Regions from separate parts of the Vibrio echinoideorum genome, predicted to be linked through region 3. Evidence: predicted binding sites of a transcription regulator. Region 3 holds the regulator's gene; each other region holds the start of a gene.
The links. The regulator PurR, encoded in region 3, represses purine synthesis genes. The targets are predictions, from matches to a motif close to TNANGNAAACGTTTNCNTNA.

Region 1 (7,989 bases), 700 kb from region 3:
TTAAAGCCAAGTCCTTTTTATAAACTGAACCGAGTTCAATTTTTCGGCACGATATCCTATCTTTGACAGATTGCAAAGCCATATTTATGTAAGTTTTTGAATTAATAAAACTTACCAATAAACACAAATACCGATAACTAAAAGACTACGAAATTTATTCACCGTAGGCTAGGTTTTTCACATATTTAATACAAGTTTTTATCAGACATAAAAAAGCCCGCTCAATGAGCGGGCTTTTAAAACTTAAAGAGTACTTAATTCAAAGAATTATAGTACGTCTACAGCGTTAAGGTCAGCAAATGCTTTCTCAAGACGAGTAACCATTGAAGACTGGCCAGCACGTAGCCATACGCGTGGATCGTAGTACTTCTTGTTTGGCGCAGCTTCGCCAGTTGGGTTACCGATTTGACCTTGTAGGAAATCACGGTTCTCAGCTTCGTATGTACGAACGCCATCCCATGAAGCCCACTGAGTATCAGTATCGATGTTCATTTTGATAACACCGTAGCCGATAGACTCTTGGATTTCTGCTTCAGAAGAACCAGAACCACCGTGGAATACGAAGTTAAGAGCGTCAGCTGCAATGCCAAACTTCTCAGCACAGTATGCTTGAGAATCACGCAGGATAGTTGGAGTAAGTACAACGTTACCCGCTTGGTAAACACCGTGTACGTTACCGAAAGAAGCTGCGATAGTGAAACGTGGGCTAACTGCGTTTAGTTTCTCGTATGCGTATGCAACATCTTCAGGAGAAGTGTAAAGCTCAGATGCGTCCATATCAGAGTTATCAACGCCGTCTTCTTCACCACCAGTACAACCAAGTTCAATCTCGATTGTCATGTTTAGTTTAGCCATGCGAGCTAAGTAAGCTGCACATGTTTCGATGTTCTCTTCTAGAGACTCTTCAGAAAGGTCTAGCATGTGAGAAGAGAATAGAGGCTTACCAGTTTGTGCGAAGAACTCTTCACCAGCGTCTAGTAGACCGTCGATCCATGGAAGAAGTTTCTTAGCTGCGTGGTCAGTATGAAGAATAACTGGAACACCGTAAGATTCAGCTACTGCGTGAACGTATTTTGCACCAGCTACAGCACCAAGAATTTGCGCGCCTTGACCTTCAAGTTTAACGCCTTTACCAGCGAAGAAACCAGCACCACCGTTAGAGAACTGAACAACAACTGGAGCTTTAGCTTTAGCAGCAGCTTCAAGAACAGCATTGATAGTATCAGTGTTGATTACGTTTACTGCAGGTAGAGCAAATTTGTTTGCTTTTGCTACTTCAAATACTTTCTGTACGTCATCGCCAGAAATCACACCAGGTTTTACAAAATCGAAGATCTTAGACATGGAAATAGTCCTATTATTCTATTCGTTTTAAGATAAAAAACTTAAGTTTAAAAATTTGCAATCGTTTGCTCACAACTTGTGCCATTCTAGCAAAAAACTGTGATATGCCGCAAACGTTAAAAGGCGAGATTCACATCTCGCCTTTCTAAATCTATTACGCTTTTGCGCGCTCTTCAAGCATCGCAACTGCAGGAAGTACTTTACCTTCAACGAACTCAAGGAAAGCGCCGCCGCCAGTAGAGATGTAAGAAACATCTGCTTTAATACCGAACTTGTCGATAGCCGCTAACGTGTCACCACCGCCTGCTACTGAGAAACCTTCAGAGTCAGCGATTGCTTTAGAAATACCAGCAGTGCCCGCTTCGAAGTTTTTGAATTCGAATACGCCTACAGGGCCGTTCCAAAGGATCGTTTTTGCGTTACCGATGATTTCAGCTAGTGCAGCAGTTGAGTCTGGGCCAAGGTCGAAGATCATGTCGTCGTCTTGAACTTCAGAAACGTGCTTAATTTCAGCTTCTGCGTTTTCGTCGAATGCTTTAGCACATGCAACGTCAGTTGCTACTGGGATAGCACACTCTTTCATTAGCTTTTTAGCGGTTTCAACTAGGTCTTTTTCGTATAGAGACTTACCTACATTGTGGCCTTCAGCTGCGATGAACGTGTTCGCAATACCACCACCAACAACAAGTTGGTCAGCAATTTTAGATAGAGACTCTAGAACCGTTAGCTTAGTAGAAACTTTAGAACCACCAACAATAGCAACTAGTGGACGAGCTGGGTTGTCCATTGCTTTACCAAGTGCTTCAAGTTCAGCCGCTAGAAGAGGACCAGCACATGCTACAGGAGCATAAGTACCAACACCGTGAGTAGAAGCTTGAGCACGGTGAGCTGTACCGAATGCGTCCATCACGAAAATGTCACATAGTGCAGCGTATTGCTTAGAAAGTGCTTCTTCGTTCTTCTTCTCGCCTTTGTTAAAGCGAACGTTTTCAAGAACAGTTAGTTCACCAGCGTTTAGCTCAAGACCATTTACGTAATCTTTCGCTAGCTTAACTTCGCAGTCTAGTGCGTCGTTTAGGTAGTTAACTACAGGAGCTAGAGAGAACTCTTCGTTGTATTCGCCTTCAGTAGGACGACCAAGGTGAGAAGTAACCATAACTTTTGCGCCAGCTTCTAGGCAAAGTTTGATAGTTGGTAGAGATGCAAGGATACGTGCATCTGAAGTTACTTTACCGTCTTTTACTGGTACGTTTAGGTCAGCACGGATAAATACGCGTTTACCTGCAAGTTCCAGGTCAGTCATCTTGATCACAGACATGATTTGTCCTCTCAAATTTAAATAAAAATAAAGTTTTGGAAACTCAGCAACCCTGCTAAGCCTATAAATTATTCAACTGGTAATTCTTTAACTACTCATAATATGTGGACACTTAGCATTTATTTCAAGCTAAAAAATAAATAATCCACACATTTGCTTCTAGGTCTTACTTCTTGTCTTCAGAAGCTTGCATTGCAAGAACCGTATCCAGCATCCGGTTCGCAAAGCCCCATTCATTGTCACACCACACCAGCATCTTCACTAGGTGGCCGTTGCTCACTCGAGTTTGTGAACCATCAACAATTGCGCTATGGGGATCGTGATTAAAGTCGATGGAAACGAGCGGCGCTTCAGTATAGTCAACTATATTGTGTAATGTACACTGGGATGCATTAACAATGGTTTGATTTACGTCATTAACTTTCACATTTGTATTAATTGTGACACTTAAATCCATCGCAGTTACGTTTACCGTAGGCACACGCACAGATATAGCTTCGAACTTGTTAGAAAATTTCGGGAAGATCCTTTCAATACCTTTATGCAATTTGGTATCAACCGGAATGATGGATTGGCTTGCAGCTCGAGTACGACGAAGGTCACTATGGTATGCATCGATAACTTGCTGATCGTTCATTGAAGAGTGAATCGTGGTGATGGTACCAGACTCAATACCAAAGGCATCATCAAGCACTTTAATGATTGGAACAATACAGTTGGTGGTGCATGAACCATTAGAAACGATTCGATGATCAGCTTCAATGGTATCGTGGTTAACACCATAGATAATGGTGTTATCAAGGTCATTCGCACCAGGATGTGAAAACAGAACCTTTTTTGCCCCTGCAGCAATGTGCGCTAGGCCATCATCTCGACAACCGTAAACACCTGTACAATCGAGAACAATATCAACCTCAAGGTCACGCCAAGGCAACAACTCAATATCAGCAAGATGTAAGATACGAATCGTATCAAACTCTCCTTTATCTTCTGCACCAATGCCATGATGGACATAGATGTGCTCTTGATCGTTGGAGATCTTCTTACCGAAGCGACCGTGACTGGTATCGTATTGTAATAGGTGAGCCATAGCGTCAGGCTGAGCAAGCTCATTGACAGCTACTACTTTGATTTGTTGGCTTTTGCCACTTTCATAGATAGCGCGCAATACATTGCGCCCTATTCTTCCAAATCCGTTTATCGCGACTTTTAGCATAGTTCCGTACATCTAACCAAAATTTCGTGCAACAGATGATAACTGAATCCTACCTAAAAGGCATTACTTGAATAATTCAGCTTACTTATGACAGATTGATCTGTTGCTTGTAGGTATTAGTCTAAGTGAAAACAAATCCCAGATACAAAAAACCGAGCTTAGAGCTCGGTTTTTTCATTCATTTCATTGTTAGCACAAGGCTAGCAATCAATGATTAAGCAAGAAGCTCTTTTGCAGTGTTTACTACATTTTCAGTAGTGAAACCGAACATCTTGAATAGCTCGCCTGCTGGTGCAGATTCGCCGAACGTTGTCATACCGATGATCTTGCCACCGAAGCCAACGTACTTGTACCAGAAGTCAGCGATGCCAGCTTCTACAGCAATACGTGCTGTTACGTCAGCTGGAAGTACAGACTCACGGTATTCAGCGTCTTGCTTATCGAAAGCGTCTGTTGCAGGCATAGATACTACGCGTACTTTCTTGCCTTCAGCTGTTAGTTCAACCGCAGCGCTAACGGCTAGTTCAACTTCAGAACCAGTCGCGATAAGGATAAGCTCTGGCTTGCCTTCACAATCTTTCAGGATGTAGCCACCCTTAGCGATGTTAGCCACTTGCTCTGCGTCACGAGGTTGTTGTGCTAGGTTTTGGCGAGAGAAGATAAGCGAAGAAGGGCCATCTTTACGTTCAATTGCCAGTTTCCAAGCAACTGCAGACTCAACTTGGTCACATGGACGCCATGTGCTCATGTTTGGAGTCAGACGTAGAGAAGCAATCTGCTCAACCGGTTGGTGAGTTGGACCATCTTCGCCAAGACCAATAGAATCGTGAGTGTAAACTTGGATGTTCTGAATTTTCATCAGAGCCGCCATGCGCATAGCGTTACGAGCGTATTCCATGAACATTAGGAACGTTGCGCCGTACGGTACGAAACCGCCGTGCAGAGCCATACCGTTCATGATCGCCGTCATGCCGAATTCACGTACACCGTAGTGGATGTAGTTACCAGAGAAGTCTTCAGCGGTTAGCGACTTAGAACCAGACCACATAGTCAGGTTAGAAGGCGCAAGGTCAGCAGAGCCGCCCATAAATTCAGGTAGCATAGCACCGAACGCTTCTAGTGCATTTTGAGATGCTTTACGTGATGCGATGTTTGCTGGGTTAGCTTGAAGATCAGCAATGATTGCCGATGCTTTCTCTTCCCACTCAGCGGGTAGCTCGCCGTTAGTACGACGTTTGAATTCTGTTGCTAGCTCTGGGTGAGCAGCTGCGTATGCGTCAAACTTAGCATTCCACGCTGCTTCTTTCGCTGCGCCTGCTTCTTTCGCATTCCACTCAGCTGCGATATCCGCTGGGATTTCGAAAGGACCGTGTTCCCAACCTAGCGCTGCTTTAGTTGCTGTGATTTCATCAGCACCTAGTGGAGCACCGTGACAATCGTGCGTACCCGCTTTGTTTGGAGAACCAAAACCGATAATAGTTTTAGTACAGATAAGTGTTGGACGAGGATCCGCTTTAGCTGCTTCGATAGCCGCGTTGATAGCATCAGAGTCGTGACCATCAACGGCCGGGATTACGTGCCAGCCGTAAGCTTCAAAACGCTTAGGTGTATCGTCAGAGAACCAACCTTCAACTTCGCCATCGATAGAGATACCGTTGTCATCCCAGAAAGCAACTAGCTTACCAAGACCTAGCGTACCGGCTAGAGAACATGCTTCGTGAGAGATACCTTCCATCAGACAGCCATCACCCATGAATGCATAAGTGTAGTGGTCTACGATGTCGTGGCCTTCTTTGTTGAACTGTGCCGCAAGTGCTTTCTCAGCCATCGCCATACCAACAGCGTTGGTAATGCCTTGACCTAGAGGACCAGTAGTCGTTTCGATACCAGGAGCGTAACCGTACTCTGGGTGACCAGGAGTCTTAGAGTGCAGTTGACGGAAATTCTTAAGGTCTTCAATTGAAAGCTCGTAACCTGCAAGATGAAGCAGAGAGTAAATCAACATTGAACCATGGCCGTTAGACAGGATAAAACGGTCGCGGTCAGCCCACTCTGGGTTTGATGGGTTGTGGTTCAAGTGACCACGCCAAAGAACTTCAGCGATGTCAGCCATACCCATAGGTGCGCCAGGGTGGCCTGAATTTGCTTGTTGAACGCCATCCATGCTAAGTGCGCGAATTGCATTGGCTAGATCTTTACGAGAAGGCATGTCTGCTCCTGAGTACATAAGCGATTTAAAAAAGAGATTGATGCTAAAGTTTTCATTTTTATTAGCGCGGGTATTCTCTCAAACGACTTTAGTGACTGCAAACGTTTTACTGGCATTTTAACGGTCATTTTTCGCAATTTTCGAACATTTACGTCACTTGGTAACAGCTGATCTCAACCGACACGCAAACGTTTAGTTATGACATATCATAAAAAAGAGCTTGTAATTCGACCGCTGGAATTTAGAATAGCCGTCTAGATGTAGAAACACCTACAAAATATACTGTATTTAATGGCGGCGCTTCCTAGCTTGCGACGCCTAAAATTATTTGCATTTAACTATTTGCAACTAAAAACTATTTGCACCCAAAAACTAAAAGTGGAGCTCTCATGGCTAAGCACCTATTCACTTCTGAATCTGTTTCAGAAGGCCATCCAGATAAAATTGCAGACCAAATCTCTGATGCTGTTCTTGATGCCATCTTGGAACAAGATCCAAAAGCACGTGTTGCTTGTGAGACTTACGTTAAGACCGGTATGGTTATGGTTGGCGGTGAAGTAACAACGTCTGCATGGGTTGATATCGAAGAAATCACTCGTGAAACAGTACGTGAAATTGGTTACGTTCATTCTGACATGGGCTTTGACGCTAACTCTTGTGCTGTACTAAACACCATTGGTAAGCAGTCTCCAGATATCAACCAAGGTGTTGATAAAGCAGACCCTAAAGATCAAGGCGCAGGCGACCAAGGTATCATGTTTGGTTACGCAACTAACGAAACACCTATCCTAATGCCAGCTCCAATTACTTACTCTCACCTTCTTGTTAAAAAGCAAGCTGAAGTACGTAAGAGCGGTAAGCTTGATTTCCTTCGCCCAGATGCGAAGTCTCAAGTAACGTTCCAGTACGACCAAGGTAAGATTGTTGGTATCGACGCTGTTGTTCTTTCGACTCAACACTGTGATTCAGTAACAACGCCAGACCTACGTGAAGCGGTAATGGAAGAGATCATCAAGCCAGTACTTCCTGCTGAGTGGATCAACAAAGACACTAACTTCTTCATCAACCCAACAGGCCGTTTCGTAATCGGTGGCCCAATGGGTGACTGTGGTCTAACTGGTCGTAAGATCATCGTTGATACCTACGGCGGCGCAGCTCGCCACGGTGGCGGTGCGTTCTCAGGTAAAGATCCATCAAAAGTTGACCGTTCTGCAGCTTACGCAGCTCGTTATGTTGCGAAAAACATCGTTGCTGCTGGCATGGCTGATCGCTGTGAGATTCAACTGTCTTACGCTATCGGTGTTGCGGATCCAACATCTATCATGGTTGAAACGTTTGGTACTGAGAAAGTAGCTCACGAAATCATCATTGAAGCGGTTCGTCAACACTTCGACCTACGTCCATACGGTCTTCAAGAAATGCTGAACCTTCTTCAGCCTATCTACAAGCAGACTGCAGCATACGGTCACTTCGGTCGTGAAGAATTCCCTTGGGAAGCGACAGACAAAGCAGCAATCCTTGCAGACTTCGCTGGCCTAAAATAATTTAGCCACTGTAATTTGTTTCTTTAAAGCCCTTGCTTCTTAAGTAAGGGCTTTATTTTTATGTACTTACCTACCCTCTTCACCCCACAACACCCTCTACCAGTCTTCTTTACCGTTAACCACAAAGTATAAAAAGCGTTCGATAATTTGTGTTTTCCAACACTACTGACAATAGTTAAGGTAACTCCTAGAGGATCAAGCTCACATTTAGCCCCAATGTAGTTAAGCCTTATATCAATAGTTAAGTGAACGCTAGAGCAATAACTAGGACGATTCGAGCGATTTAGCTCTACACCATAACTCTCATGTAAACCACACCACTGAGCTTTATGGAATTATAACTAGGACGTTATTTAAC
Region 2 (7,989 bases), 330 kb from region 3:
CGGGACTCATAGGAGCCCCGTTTTTGTTTCTTTTTCTGACCTTAAGCGACGTTCTCAATCGATTGGTCTGGATACTCAGACTTTGCTGCTAGCTCCTCTGGAGAGAAGTCGTCAACGTTGATCGTGTACAGTCTGTGTTGCTCGGCGCTAACCAGCAGGTCTGCCTCTTCTTGCATCAAGATGCCTTTCTCTAGCCCTAATTGAGCAACAAGATCTAGTCGTAAGAAAGCGCGTTTTTGGTGCGTTTCTTTGCAGACTTTGTCGAATAGCGGTTCAGCTTGAAGAATGACTTCTAGTGCTTTCTCTATCTTACCTACTGGATTGTATTCGGTTGCTTCTAAATATTGACCACGGCCAATACGTGAACGTGTCTCGCTTGGCGTTTGTAGAATATGAGCAACTTGACTATCTAGTTTGTCATTTGGTGCGCGGCGAATACGACCAAATGGCATCAACACAACTCGAAGTAAACGACCAATCACAGGGTTAGGGAAATTTGCTAAGAACTCATCAATAGCGACTTCAGTTTGGCGCAAGCTGTCTTGCATACCCCAATGAACTAACGGTAGATCTTCAGCATGGCTGCCTTCGCTTTCAAAGCGTTTTAGTGTTGCCGAACCTAAATACAGTTGACTTAAGATATCACCTAATCTTGCTGATAGGCGTTCTCTGCGTTTCAGTGAGCCACCTAGAACGGCCATTGAAATATCAGAAAGTAGCGCTAGGTTTGCACTGTAGCGATTAAGTTTCTGGTAGTAGCGCTTAGTTTGTTGATCAGTTTTACTTGCTGGAGTTGGAGTATCAGAACCTCGGCCATCGGTTAAACCGAACCAGAAGCTACGAACTAAGTTACTTAGTGTAAAGCTAACATGTCCAGCTAACGCAGAATCAAACTTATCCAGTGCATCGCTGCTTTCTGAATAAGCGGCTTCCATTTCATTTAGAACATATGGGTGACAGCGAATTGCGCCTTGCCCATAGATGATCATCGAACGAGTTAGGATGTTAGCACCTTCCACGGTAATCGCGATTGGTGCGCCTTGGTAGCTACGAGCTAAGAAGTTTGATGGACCTAAACAGATGCCTTTACCACCGACGATATCCATCGCATCAATGATGCTGCGTTGGCCACGATGAGTACAATGGTATTTTACGATTGCAGAGATAACTGAAGGTTTTTCGCCAAGGTCGATGCCAGCAACGGTTAGGTTACTTGCCGCGTCCATTACGTAAGCATTCCCGGCTAGGCGTGCAAGTGGTTCTTCCACCCCTTCCATACGACCAATTGGTTGTTTGAATTGACGACGGATACGAGCATATGCCCCCGTCGCTAATGCTGCCGACTTGATACCACCCGTCGAGTTTGAAGGAAGTGTGATACCACGCCCAACCGATAAACATTCAACTAGCATGCGCCAGCCTTGTCCTGCCATTTTCTGGCCACCAATGATGAAATCGATAGGGACGAAGAGGTCATCACCTTGGGTTGGGCCATTTTGGAACGGTACGTTAAGTGGTGAGTGACGATTACCAATCTTCACGCCTTTTAAATCGGTAGGGATAAGCGCACAAGTGATACCGAGCTCTTGCTTGTCGCCAAGCAGGCCGTCTGGATCTCGTAATTTAAACGCAAGCCCCAATACTGTTGCGACAGGTGCAAGGGTAATGTAGCGCTTGTTCCAAGTGAGGCGCATACCTAAGACTTCTTCGCCTTGCCATTCGCCTTTACATACAATGCCGTAATCAGGGATTGAGCCTGCATCTGAGCCAGCTTCCGGGCTAGTTAGGGCAAAACAAGGGATCTCTTTACCTTCTGCTAAGCGGGGTAGGTAGTGGTTTCTTTGTTCTTCTGTACCGTAGTGCTGCAATAGCTCACCGGGGCCTAACGAGTTAGGTACGCCAACGGTTGATGACAATACGCTAGAAACGCCAGTTAGCTTCTGTAGCACTAAAGACTGAGCGTAAGCCGAGAATTCTAAGCCACCGTATTTTTTCTTGATGATCATGGCGAAGAATTTTTGGTCTTTCAGGTATTGCCATACTTCTGGTGGCAAGTCGGCAAGTTCATGTGTCACTTGGTAATCGTTAACCATTTCACAAACCTGATTAACCGGACCATCTAAAAAGGCTTGCTCAGCTTCAGACAACTTAGGGTCTGCAATGTCTTGCAGCTTCTTCCATTCTGGTTTGCCTTTGAACAGCTCGGCTTCCCACCATACGGTACCAGCTTCCAATGCTTCTTTTTCTGTCTGAGACATTGCTGGTAGGACTTTCTTAAATAAAGACAGTGCTTTTTGACTGATGATGGTTTGGCGGATGGCAGGTACAGCAAGCAATGCAACGGCCAATAGGTAACAAAGCCAGCCAGTGACAGCGACGCCGCCAAACAATGTCAGTACAACCATTGAACCGGTAAGGATGACTAAAGCGCGTACCAGACTAACTCTATGGTAAAGGCAGACACCAAAGATAGTTGTCATGGCAAGTAGGGAGAGCAATATGTTCATGATCGATTTCCTTTTCAGAGATCACTTATTGTTATGAATTTAGGTAAGAGGTCTAACCAGTTAAGTGTAAACAAAATATTAAATATTTGTAAAACTCTAAATTGGGTAAAAAGTGATCTTAATAGAGTTAAAATTCTAATTGTGAGAGGTTGGTGGTGAATAATTGGACGGTTCTGCCATGAGATATTAATTAAGGTGGCAATCTTTTGGCTTAAGTATCGACACTATTTCATGTTTGTGGGTAAACTCAGGTAAAAGAGGGGGGAAACCTCAGTTCTCATTTCACGTACTTTAAGTTGCGTAAAAAATATAAGAGATAAGCCTTATGTACCAAGACCTAATCAAAAGTGAATTGAACGAAGCTGCTGACGTTCTTAACAAGTTTTTGAGCGATGACCATAACATCGCTCAGATCGAAGCTGCGGCAAAAATGATTGCTGACTCATTTAAACAAGAAGGCAAAGTGCTTTCTTGTGGTAACGGTGGTTCGCACTGTGATGCGATGCATTTTGCGGAAGAGCTTACTGGCCGTTACCGAGAAAATCGCCCAGGTTATGCTGGTATTGCGATTTCAGACCCTAGCCACTTATCTTGTGTGAGTAATGATTTTGGTTATGATCACGTATTTTCTCGTTATGTAGAAGCCGTGGGTCGCAAGGGCGATGTGTTGTTTGGTCTGTCGACTTCTGGCAACTCTGGCAATATTCTAAAAGCGATTGAAGCAGCTCAAGCAAAAGGCATGAAGACCATTGCATTGACCGGCAAAGATGGCGGTAAAATGGCAGGTTGTGCTGATATCGAAATTCGAGTGCCTCACTTTGGTTACGCTGACCGTATTCAAGAGGTTCACATTAAGATCATTCATATTGTGATTCAGCTTGTTGAAAAAGAGATGGAAGAATAGTTTTACAGATATTTGGAGCCTTGATTAGGCTCCATGGGTTTTAATAGGGAGTAGATTAAACCATGTGTGAATTGCTTGGTATGAGCGCGAATGTGCCAACTGATATTTGTTTTAGTTTCACCGGCCTGATGCAGCGTGGAGGGAATACCGGTCCGCATCGTGATGGATGGGGAATTACCTTTTATGAAGGGAAGGGCTTTCGAACATTCAAAGATCCTAACCCTAGCTGTGAATCAAAGATTGCCGAGTTGGTTCAAAACTACCCAATTAAAAGCCAAGCTGTTGTCAGTCATATCCGCCAAGCTAACCGTGGTGGCGTTAATCTAGAAAATACCCACCCTTTTACGCGTGAACTCTGGGGGCGATATTGGACTTTCGCTCATAACGGCCAATTGACGGATTACGATGACCTACACAGTGGACGTTTTAGACCCGTAGGAGAAACAGACAGCGAGTTATCGTTCTGTTGGTTAGTGAAGCAGCTCGAAGACCGTTTTCCTGAGCCGCCTCAAGACATGGAAGGGATGTTTCGCTATGTTGCGGAATGTTGTGACCAGCTACGAGAAAAAGGTGTCTTCAACATGTTGTTGAGTGATGGTGAGTATGTGATGACTTACTGTACTAACCACTTGTATTGGATAACAAGACGCGCTCCTTTTGGGAATGCGAGCTTAATTGATGAAGACGTTGAGATTAACTTCCAAGAAGAAACAACGCCCAATGATGTGGTTACGGTAGTGGCAACTCAACCTCTAACATGCAATGAAGAGTGGTTTAGAATGAAGCCGGGCGAATACGCGCTGTTTCATTTTGGTGAGTTGATTGGCAATAACCATCAAGAGCTGGAAGATGTCGCTTACGCACCGAAAAAGGTCGCAAGTCAGGCGCCGACAGAGGCTTTGAGCTAAAGCGACCAAATAATACTATTTTGAACCGGACAAACGAAAGGCCGCTTACTGTACTGATACTAAGTCAGTTAGCGGCCTTTTTGTTTTCTGATTTTGTGTTTGACGACTTGTTTTTCAGCGATCTGTTTAGCGAGAACGGTCTGAAGATCTATTCCTCTGCGTAACCGTGCTTACCTAATATCTTATCATCTAAGATCGCTTGCCCGTTGACCATTGATAGACGATTTTCAGCGAACCACTTGCAGACCATAGGGTAAATATAGTGTTCTTGGGTGAGAACTCGGCTTGCTAGTATATCGGCATCATCCCCTTCAAATACAGGTACCTTAGCTTGCAAGATCACAGGGCCGCCATCGAGTTCTTCGGTAACAAAGTGAACACTGGTTCCGTGTTCTTCATCTTGCGCGTCAATAGCACGTTGGTGAGTGTGCAGACCTGGGTATTTAGGTAACAACGAAGGATGGATGTTGACCATTTTTCCCGCGTAATGACGAACAAACTCTGAACTCAGAATTCGCATATAGCCAGCGAGTACAATCAGGTCTGGTTGGTAAGTATCGATCTGAAGCATCAATTCATGATCAAACTCTTCACGCGAGTTAAATTCTTTGGGATTCACCGAGTGAGCGTCAACACCGGCTAATTTTGCTCTCTCTAGACCAAAAGCATCCGCTTTGTTTGAGAAGACAGCGTTAACAGAAGCATCAATCATACTGTTATCGCAAGCATCTAAAATTGCCTGTAAGTTGCTTCCGCTTCCTGAAACTAACACAACGATGTTTTTCTTAGATTGACTGATTTTCTTCGATTGATTGTTTTTCATAGAGTGGGTCATGCGGTTGATTAACGAGAGAGTTTACAATTTACCTACATAAACTAAGGTTTTCTGCGGGCTAAATAGCAAAATGAGGACCAATAGGTCCTCATTTATTAACTAAGTCAGTGAGCGTATCACTTATTTGATTTCTACTTGCTCTTCACCTGCTTCAGCGTTTGCGATCTCACCGATAACCCAAGCATTTTCGCCTTCAGCTTTCAGTAGTTCAACAGCAGCATCTGCTTGATCTTTAGGTAGAGCAACAACTAGGCCAACACCACAGTTGAAAGTGCGGTACATTTCAAATGTTTCCACGTTGCCTTTCTCTTGTAGCCAGCTGAAGATAGCAGGCCATTCCCAGCTCTTGCCATCAATCACTGCTTTAGTGCCTTCAGGAAGTACGCGTGGGATGTTTTCCCAGAAACCACCACCTGTGATGTGCGAAATAGCATGAATATCATGCTCAGCGATCATCTTAAGTGCTGACTTTATGTAAATCTTAGTTGGTTCTAGTAGGTGTTCACCGATAGTGCGACCTTCTAGCTCTTCACTCTTATCGGCACCAGAAACTTCGAGTACCTTACGAATGAGAGAATAACCATTTGAGTGTGGACCACTTGAGCCAACAGCGATAAGTGCGTTACCTGCTGCTACTTTAGTACCATCAATAATGTCAGCTTTTTCTACAACACCAACACAGAAGCCAGCAACATCGTAGTCGTCGCCTTCGTACATGCCTGGCATTTCAGCCGTTTCGCCACCGATTAGTGCACAACCAGCTTGAACACAACCTTCAGCGATACCCGAAACAACGTCTGCAGCTGTATCTACATCTAGCTTACCTGTTGCGTAGTAGTCTAGGAAGAATAACGGCTCACCACCTTGAACGATTAGGTCGTTCACACACATTGCCACTAGGTCGATACCAATGGTGTCGTGTTTTTTCAGATCCAAGGCAAGGCGAAGTTTAGTACCAACACCATCAGTACCTGAAACAAGTACTGGCTCTTTGTATTTCGTTGGAAGTTCACATAGGGCGCCAAAGCCACCAATACCGCCCATTACTTCAGGGCGACGAGTGCGTTTAACTGCACCTTTAATACGGTCTACTAGTGCATTACCTGCGTCGATATCAACACCAGCGTCTTTGTAGCTTAGAGAAGAAGTATTACCACTCACGGGATAGTCCTCGAACTTAAGTTGGATGTGAAAACGGCGCTATTCTAACAGGGCTTGATTACCAAGAGCAAACGTTTGCGCGGTTTTTTTTATTAGAATAAAGATTCTGAAATAACCACACAGTTCGTGTATAATCTACAGGTTTGTTTAAATATTGCCGGAGTTGGAAATGAAAGTTGTTGAAGTGAAACACCCGCTAGTAAAACATAAAATTGGCCTGATGCGTGAAGGTGACATTAGCACTAAGCGTTTTCGTGAGCTAGCGACAGAAGTGGGTAGCCTTCTAACATACGAAGCGACATCAGACTTTGAAACTGAGCGTGTAACTATTAATGGTTGGAACGGTCCAGTAGAAGTTGACCAAATTAAGGGTAAAAAAGTAACAGTAGTGCCAATTCTACGTGCTGGTTTAGGCATGATGGACGGTGTTCTAGAGCACATCCCAAGTGCGCGTATCAGCGTCGTGGGTATCTACCGTGACGAAGAAACGCTTGAACCAGTACCATACTTCAACAAGCTTGCATCTAACATCGACGAGCGTATTGCTCTCGTTGTAGACCCAATGCTTGCGACGGGTGGTTCTATGATTGCTACTATCGATCTTATGAAAGAGAAAGGTTGTAAGCACTTTAAGATTCTTGTGCTTGTTGCTGCGCCTGAAGGTATTGCTGCTCTAGAAAAAGCGCACCCAGACGTTGAGCTATACACGGCTGCAATCGATGAGAAGCTAAACGACAAGGGCTACATTGTTCCTGGTCTTGGCGATGCTGGTGATAAGATCTTCGGTACTAAGTAATTAGGTTTCGGTTTAAGTTCATTTAAATAGTGATTTAAACTTTACCTGCTTAATTAGCCGTATAAATAAAAGGGAGAGCATTCGATGCTCTCCCTTTTTTGATCTTGTTAGGTTGTGATTCTTTTGAATCCAGCCTTATCGATAAATTAATCGATTTGAGCTTTGTCTACTACGGTGTTGTCGCCTAATTCTTCAGGAAGGACTAGGTTAAGTAGAATCGCTACGATACCGCACAAGCTTACGCCTTGTAGGCTAAAGTCGCCGATGCCAAATGCCATGCCGCCGATACCGAAGACCAACGTAATACCCACAATCACAAGGTTGCGTGATTTGTGTAGGTCAACTTTATTCTGAATTAGCGTGTTTAAGCCTACCGTTGCGATTGAACCAAACAGTAGAATCATGATACCGCCCATTACAGGAACTGGGATCGTTTGAAGTAGTGCGCCTAGCTTACCAACCAATGCTAAAACAATGGCTGTTACCGCAGCCCAAGTCATGATCACAGGGTTGAATGCTTTAGTCAGCATTACAGCACCTGTTACTTCACTGTAAGTTGTATTGGGTGGCGCACCCAGCATAGAAGCTGCAATCGTTGCTACACCGTCGCCAGCAATAGTGCGGTGTAAACCTGGTTTCTTAAGGTAGTCTTTACCGGTTACGTTAGAGATAGCAAGCATATCGCCCACGTGCTCAACGGCTGGCGCAATTGCAACAAACACCATAAAGAAGATAGCGTTGATGTTGAATTCTGGTGCAGTGAAGTTTGGTAGTGCTAACCAAGCTGCTTGAGCTACGGGGGTAAAATCAACTACGCCGTATACCAAGCTCGTTACATAACCCGCTACAATGCCACCAAAGATTGGTAATAGTTTAAG
Region 3 (7,989 bases):
CTTAAGACCTTTGACTGAATCTCGCAGCAAACCCTCGGTTCCTTTCGGTGGTAGTTACCGCTTAATTGATTTCGCTTTGAACAACTTCGTTAATGCTGATCTGATGAAGATCTACGTATTGACACAATTTAAGTCACAATCACTGTTTCATCATATGAAAAAAGGTTGGAATATCAGTGGCTTATCAGGTCGGTTTATCGACCCAATTCCAGCGCAAATGCGTAAAGGAAAGCGTTGGTATGAAGGCACAGCAGATGCTATCTACCAAAACATGGGCTTTATGGAATTGGAAGAACCTGATCAAGTCTGTATTTTTGGTTCTGACCATATTTATAAGATGGACATCAAGCAGATGCTTGATTTCCATAAAGAGAAGAAAGCAGCTCTAACAGTTTCTGCCCTGCGCATGCCACTTGCTGAAGCATCAGATTTCGGTGTTATTGAGGTTGATGCTGAAGGTCGTATGATTGGCTTTGAAGAGAAACCTGCAAATCCGAAGTCGATTCCGGGAGACCCAGAGTCAGCGCTTGTTTCAATGGGCAACTACGTGTTCGAAGCAAAGGAACTTTTTGCTGAACTAACGGAAGATGCAGATAAGCCTGAATCTTCACATGACTTCGGAAAAGACATTATTCCAAATATGTTCCCACGTGGTGATGTGTTTGTTTATGATTTTAGCACCAACCGCATTACAGGTGAAAAAGAAGAAGTTTACTGGCGCGATGTAGGTACGATTGATGCTTACTGGCAAGCGCATATGGATCTTCTTAAGAAAGATGCACCATTCTCGCTATACAACCGTAAATGGCCTCTACACACTTACTATCCGCCACTGCCACCAGCTACGTTTACTGACTCGGCTAATGGTCGAATTCAGATCATTGATAGCCTTGTGTGTAGCGGTAGTTATGTACGTGGTTCGCGTATTGAAAAGAGTGTACTAGGCTTCCGCAGTAATATCGCATCAGCATGTGATATTAGTGAGAGTATTTTATTAGGTGATGTGAAGGTGGGCGAGGGTTGTATACTTCGTCGCGTTATCATTGATAAAGATGCAGACATCGCACCAGGCACTCAAATTGGTGTAAACCTGACAGAAGACAAGAAGCATTACCACGTATCTGACGATGGTATAGTTGTTATTTCTAAAGGAGCGCGAGTTGGTTACTAAGACTCTCTCGGTACTTTTTGTAGCGTCTGAAGTTGAAGGCTTGATTAAAAGTGGTGGCTTGGCTGATGTAGCCAAGGCACTGCCGAAAGCGTTACAAACACTCGAGCAGGACGTTCGAGTGACCATCCCCGCGTATAGAAACATTCCAAATATTGATTCGGCAGACGTCATTTTATCGACGGAGCTCGATCATTGGCCTCATACCGCTTACCAAGTTAAGAAGTTGAGTGTGGAAGGCGTTCAAGTTTTTGGTATTGAATGTGCTCAGTATTTCGACCGTCCAGAAATGTACGCAGAAAATAATCAAGCCTACGCCGATAACGGCGAGCGCTTTTCATTTTTTAGCGCAGCTTGTTTGGATATGTTACCAAAGCTTGGTTTCCAACCGGATATCATTCACGCGAACGACTGGCATACCGGCTTCGTACCTTTCTTGCTTAAGTCTCGTTATCAACAGCACGATTTCTTTGAACATACACGCAGTGTCATCTCTATTCACAATGCGGTTTTCAAAGGCGTGTTCTCTTATGATGAACTGCAGTGTCTGCCAGAAATGCACAACTACAACGTACCTGAAGCTGCAGTGAGTGATACTCACGTCACCATGCTAAAAGCGGGTGTGTTGTGTGCAGATAAAGTAAATGCTGTAAGCCCAACATATGCCAACGAGCTGAAAACTGAACTCGGTAGCCACGGAATGTCCGCTGAATTTCAACACCGGTCGGCTGACCTATTTGGTATTCTTAACGGTTGTGATTATGGTGCTTGGAATCCAGAAACAGATGCGTCTCTTCCTCGAAAATATAAAGCAACCAAACACAGCATGGTTCGTGGTAAGTCAGCTTGTAAGCAAAAACTGCAACAAGATGTTGGTCTTCCGCTGAACGATTGTGCGGTCTATGGCATGGTTTGTCGTCTAACGAATCAAAAAGGTGTTCATTACTTACTGCCTATCATCGAACAGTTCTTGAAAAACGATCTTCAGATTGTGATTGTCGGTACTGGCGATCCGGTTTTGGCGAGTCAACTGAAAGAGTTAACGGCACTTCATTCAGACAAGTTCTCTTTTGTCGAAGCGTACAACAACGAGTTGGCACACTTGGTTGAAGCGGGTTCTGATTTTTTCTTAATGCCTTCTGAGTTCGAACCTTGCGGCTTAAACCAAATCTACAGCATGGCCTACGGTACTTTACCGATAGTTCGTTCTGTGGGCGGCTTAAAAGACAGTGTGAATGATTATGATCAAGATCCTGAGGTAGCGACTGGTTTTGCTTTTGAAGAGCCGACACCACAAGCGTTACTGGCTGTCTTGCATCGTTCATTGTTGCTTTATGCACAAAATCCATCTGAAATTAAGCGTGTTCAGCTTTATGCGATGCAGCAAGATTTTAGTTGGGAAGACGCGGCCAAAGAGTATCTAACGATGTACCACACGGCATTTTAGTTTCTCGATTGTGTTGATGAACAACAACGATAATTAACATTCGAAGGCGCTCTTATATTAGGGTGCCTTTTTGTTTTCTGGTCTGTTCACATCACGTTTGCGAAGACAAAACTTGCAAACTCATTTTAGTCAGGTAGAAAATGAGGGTAGGTATTCACATGACTAATGTTAGGTTTGACACTATTATCACTTAAAGTTCTTAATTGCGTGATATCCTTAGTCATCGCCTTGTGATGAGGCCTAGCTCCATTTCAATAATTAAAGCGATAGGTATGTCTGAGAGTTTATTATTTCATAAAACATTTACTCACCCTACGAGCGACGAGTGGGTTGTGTTTGTGCATGGCGCAGGAGGAAGTTCCTCTATCTGGTTCAAGCAGATCAAAGCGTATAAACAACATTTCAATTTGCTTCTCATTGATTTAAGAGGGCATGGAAAGTCAGATAACATACTTAAAGGTCTGATCTCGAATCGTTATACTTTCAAATCGGTAACGCTCGATATTCTTAAAGTTTTAGATCACCTAAAAATTCGTTCGGCGCACTTCGTCGGCATGTCTTTAGGGACGATTATTGTACGTAACGTTGCAGAGTTGGCGGCGGGGCGTGTACGATCTATGGTATTAGGCGGCGCTGTCACTAAGCTCAACACTCGCTCTCAAGTGTTAATAAAACTGGGTAACTTGAGTAAGCACATAATCCCTTATATGTGGTTATACAGCCTTTTTGCTTATGTTGTTATGCCGCAAAAAAGCCAAAAAGAGTCTCGTCACCTGTTTATACGTGAAGCCAAAAAACTGTGCCAGAAAGAGTTCAAGCGCTGGTTTATCTTAACGGCAGATGTAAACCCATTGATGAAATACTTTAAAGATAGAGAGCTACCAATACCGACTCTGTACTTGATGGGAGAGCGTGACTACATGTTCATTAAGCCTGTAAAAGAAATGGTCGAAGCACATGAGTCGAGTGAACTGGTAGAAATTGCCAATTGCGGTCACGTATGTAACGTGGAAAATCCTGAAGAGTTTAACCAACGTTCGATAGCCTTTATTCAAAAGCAAATTCAATGACCGAGAGATAAATTTTGTTGCTAATAGCTGATGATTAAATCTCAGTTTTATTGCCACAGAACATGATTACCAAAAAAATGGGAAGCTAATTTTAGCTTCCCATTTTTTGTTTGGAGGAGGTGTCTGATCCAGTTGATTTGAGCTTTTATTTAATCTCTTCTATTCAGGAGAGGCAGCACCGCACTGCCAGCAAGAACCGAATTGGGCTTCGTTTACCTCGTGGCATTCTCCACAGAGCCATTCTTCATAGATAATGGAATCTTGTTGTTTTTGGTATTCATTAACAACTGTGCGTGCTTTGTTTGCCAATTCTGGCTCGTACAGCCAGACGTAAGGGTCAGTGTCTTCTGTGAAGGGGATTTCTCCTTTCAAGCCAAATAAACCCTCTCCACGGACCTCACACGCAATATTCTCGCTTTCTAATAACCCACATATGATGTGGGCTTCTGTCGGATTTGATGCGCTAAAGATTTTCATTGTGATAGCGCCTTATTCTACGACTGGTGTTGAACGGAATTTGTTCATCAACCACTTGGCAATAATTGGGAATATACCTAGCAAGGCAAATGAAAGTAAAACGGAAGGGGAAACGATACCTGAAAGTGAATCAATTTCTGCAAGCTGAGTACCTGCATTCAAGAAAACAGCAGTACCTGGCAGCATCCCTATTTGGCTCGTAATGTAATATCGGCTAATCGACATCGGTGTTAAACCCATCAAAAGGTTGATGAGAAAAAATGGGAATACAGGAATCAAACGTAGGGAAAATAAATAAAATGCCCCGTCTTTTTCAACACCTTTATTTATGGTTGCCAACTTATCGCCAAACTTGGTTTGAATCCAGTCGCGCAATAGGTAGCGGCTACTTAAAAAGGCAATAGTTGCACCGATGGCGCTGGCGAATGACACCAAAAGCAAACTATTCCAAAAACCAAAGAGCGCGGCACCCAAGAGTGTCACAACAGCTGCGCCTGGAATCGAGAAAGCGGTAATCATTACGTAAGCTGAGAAATAAATAGCAGCCGCAGCGATGAAGTTGCTATCAATGTACTTATTTAAAACGGCTTGTTGAGCCTTTGCATTCTCAAGTGTGAGGTATTGGCCGAAGTTTACGCCCAACAAGATGATCGTCACGACCAATACAATACCCAATATCATTTTCTTACTCATTGATACTTCCTCAAATTTTCAATGCATACCATTAGTATAGATAGACAGGTAAAGCATAGATTAACTTTCAGCAGATATAAAAAAAGCCGCAAAAATGCGGCTTAGTTATGTATCGTTTGAATTGACAATGTTAATTGACGCGACTGATAAGCTCTTCACGACGCTGCTGTGGTATGACAGACCAATGTGTACCATTGATAGCCCCTTCTAGTGCCCAAAGTAGCTCGATACTAACAGAGGACGCATGAGATTCCTTGATGGCGTTAAACGCGTTTACAGAGCCAGATTCATATAAACGTTCTACGGAATCTATCCCAGCCTTTTTCAACATACGCTCAGTCGCGAGTCGAAGGTTAGGAAGGTCTTTTAATCGAGTTGGCTTAGCAGAAGACTGTTCAGCTTTTTCGTCTTTAGCAAAACCCAAAGACGTAGTAGCAAGCTCTAAGATTTTCTCTTGATCCTGCCATAGGCCCTCAGGCAAAGCGAAATATTTAGTAACAACGGGGAAACCACGTTTCTTGTAAACGTAAGGTTGAAACCCTTGTTGTTCGAATTGCTTTGTTGTGCATTTGTCCGCTCGTATGTGCAACTGGTCATTTACAACCAGAGCAAACATCGTGTCATCAGCAAAAAGACCGAAGCCACCAAACATTGAGCGTGATTTTATTTTTCCTAGGGACTCAAATAACTTCATCGAGTCCTTTAGTATCGGTTTATCCATGTTATTTATCTCGGTGTATTTGAACTACGCCACCAAATAAGCAGGTCCGAGAGATTAGCAAAATGTTGCAACTAAATTGTCAATAAGCCGTAAATTACTAAATTATTAATAACTACTGCATTTTGCCATCGGTAACCCCGCTACCATACCAACGAGTGGTTTAGGCCGGAAGCTTTGCGTCTCACTCTTTCGAGTGGTTTGCCCTGTGCGTGACTGATTAAATAGAATAAAGTTTTTGTTGAATGAGGCTCACACTTGTTATTTCAAAATGTGATATCGCTTCAATTAATGATCTTTCCAGTATGATACCAGGTTCATTGATGTTGTTGATAAAAAAAGCGCACCTAAAGGTGCGCTTGATTAAACTAAACTGAATTTATCAATTAATTTAACGTTTTAACTGTGCTTCGCTCAACAATTTCGGGGTGCATTTCGAATACACGTTTTTCATGGTCTTTGTCTTTGATGCGTTCTAACAAAATTTCGAATGCATTCTTACCAACACGACGCTTCGGTTGGTGAACCGTGGTCAATGGTGGAGAGAAGTACTCAGCTAACTCGATGTTATCGTAACCAATCACTGAAATATCTTCAGGGATACGAATACCTTGTTGTTGTAAGCGACTCATTAGGCCAAGTGCCATGGTGTCGTTAAAACAGAATACGGCTGTAGGGCGATCTTCCATTTTAATAATTTGATCAGCAGCAATCACAGCGGTATCACACTCAAAGTTGCCTTCAATGATTAGACGCTCATCAGTAGCTATTTTGGCTTCACCCAACGCACGTTTGTAACCTGCAATACGTTCTACACATGCTGCTTTGTCTAAGTGGCCACTTAAGCAAGCAATCTTAGAATGACCGCGTTCAATAAGGTACTTGGTTGCCAGATAGCCACCTTCTTCAGAGTTATCAATGATCTTATCGGCTTGAGAGGTCTCAGGGCCCCAATCCATGACAACTTTAGGGATATCAGCGTGACGGTCTAACATCTCTCTTAATTCTTCAGTTAGGTCTGAACACATAACCAAGATGCCATCTACACGTTTCTCTGCAAGCATTCGAATGTAGTCGCGCTGCTTCTCATAGATACCGCCAGTGTTACACAAGATCAAAGTGTAACCTTGACGGTAACAGTAACTCTCAACACCATCGATAACTTCAGAGAAGAATAGGTTGGTTGATTGAGTCACTAGCATGCCGATAGTGCGCGTTGTATTACATTTTAAGCTACGAGCAACAGCACTCGGCGCGTAGTTTAGTTCGTCTACGGCTTTGTTTACTTTTTCTTGAGTCGCTTCTGCAACAAAACGTGTTTTGTTGATTACGTGAGAAACGGTGGTTGTTGATACGCCTGCTAAGCGAGCGACATCTTTAATAGTGGCCATGGTTTTATCCTATTAGAAGCTACTTTCCCAAAGTACGGAATAAAGTAGCCGTTAAGCTACTTAACTAAGAGCTTAAATTTGTAGGGCTCTTTGGGTACTAAAGTGCTAAAAAACAAAAAACCGCTATTGAGCGGCCTGTCTTAACACCGAAATGCTCTGAACTTAAATAAGCATAGCATTTCGTGAATGTTTCATATTTTATCGTTTGCGGTCACAATTTTAGACTGACTAGAAATGACTCGCAATAAAATTCACCCAGAAATCCGGGTGAATTGTCACATTCTATTGAATTTATTTACTTAGATATCCACTTAGCTTATTCACCCGCCAAATATTGAATGTCTAAATTGCAAAATGCGAGTAACAAAGACGAGACGGAAGCGTAGAAACCAAACTGGTCAACATCATGACATTTCACATTGAACTTTGGCACCCAAGTAAGGAGTTGTTGTTCGACAAACTGTTGTTGAACGGCGAACGATTTCTCTAACTCTTCTTCAAGCTCAGTTTCGTTAGAACGGATGATTAAGTTGCCAAGGAAATCGAGTTCGATAGCTATGTGGTCTGCGGGCTCTTTTAAATCTTTGTTCACGACCAGGTTGTGCTTAGCCATGATGTCTTCCATATCTTTAGCTGGCTTGTCGTTCAATAGACCCGTTTCGCCGATATACATTGAAGCGTAAGGCAGAGCACCATGTTTATCTGTCTTTAAGAAAAGATCGCAGAAATCAGCAGACAGTTCCAGTTGGGCATCTTCACGTGTTTGTAAACGATTTAGTGCGTCTACAAGCTTATCAATTGAAGGCTTCAGAGTTTCATTTTCGCCTAAACCAGTAAGGAAAGAACGAATTTCAACAGAATGGTAGTGATCGAGTTCTTCTTGAGTTAGCTCTTTGGCAAATAAGCTTGATAGCCACCAGTATATTTCTGCTCTTTGTTCGTTGAACGCTTTCGTATCTTTCATTTCATAGATCCTGATTTAGTCTTGTGGTGTTACTTATAAGCATCTTGAAGTCACTAGGGCA

Region 1: the regulator PurR is predicted to act here: its motif matches at 6,268-6,287, upstream of metK (methionine adenosyltransferase).
Region 2: the regulator PurR is predicted to act here: its motif matches at 6,379-6,398, upstream of purM (phosphoribosylformylglycinamidine cyclo-ligase).

The regions. Positions count from the first base shown of each region.
Region 1 is NZ_AP025483.1:479,006-486,994, reverse strand. Features, by position in the region: gene fbaA (class II fructose-bisphosphate aldolase) at 268-1,344, opposite strand; gene OCV36_RS02370 (phosphoglycerate kinase) at 1,499-2,662, opposite strand; gene epd (erythrose-4-phosphate dehydrogenase) at 2,829-3,878, opposite strand; gene tkt (transketolase) at 4,093-6,087, opposite strand; gene metK (methionine adenosyltransferase) at 6,477-7,631, shown strand.
Region 2 is NZ_AP025483.1:850,317-858,305, forward strand. Features, by position in the region: gene fadE (acyl-CoA dehydrogenase FadE) at 42-2,507, opposite strand; gene lpcA (D-sedoheptulose 7-phosphate isomerase) at 2,833-3,411, shown strand; gene OCV36_RS04005 (class II glutamine amidotransferase) at 3,474-4,319, shown strand; gene purN (phosphoribosylglycinamide formyltransferase) at 4,468-5,142, opposite strand; gene purM (phosphoribosylformylglycinamidine cyclo-ligase) at 5,275-6,315, opposite strand; gene upp (uracil phosphoribosyltransferase) at 6,485-7,111, shown strand; gene OCV36_RS04025 (uracil-xanthine permease family protein) at 7,258-7,989, opposite strand, start outside.
Region 3 is NZ_AP025483.1:1,182,007-1,189,995, forward strand. Features, by position in the region: gene glgC (glucose-1-phosphate adenylyltransferase) at 1-1,171, shown strand, start outside; gene glgA (glycogen synthase GlgA) at 1,161-2,615, shown strand; gene OCV36_RS05470 (alpha/beta fold hydrolase) at 2,888-3,685, shown strand; gene OCV36_RS05475 (putative signal transducing protein) at 3,845-4,162, opposite strand; gene OCV36_RS05480 (TVP38/TMEM64 family protein) at 4,175-4,855, opposite strand; gene OCV36_RS05485 (TfoX/Sxy family DNA transformation protein) at 4,986-5,576, opposite strand; cyclic di-GMP riboswitch class I at 5,704-5,789, opposite strand; gene purR (HTH-type transcriptional repressor PurR) at 5,960-6,964, opposite strand; gene torD (molecular chaperone TorD) at 7,281-7,928, opposite strand.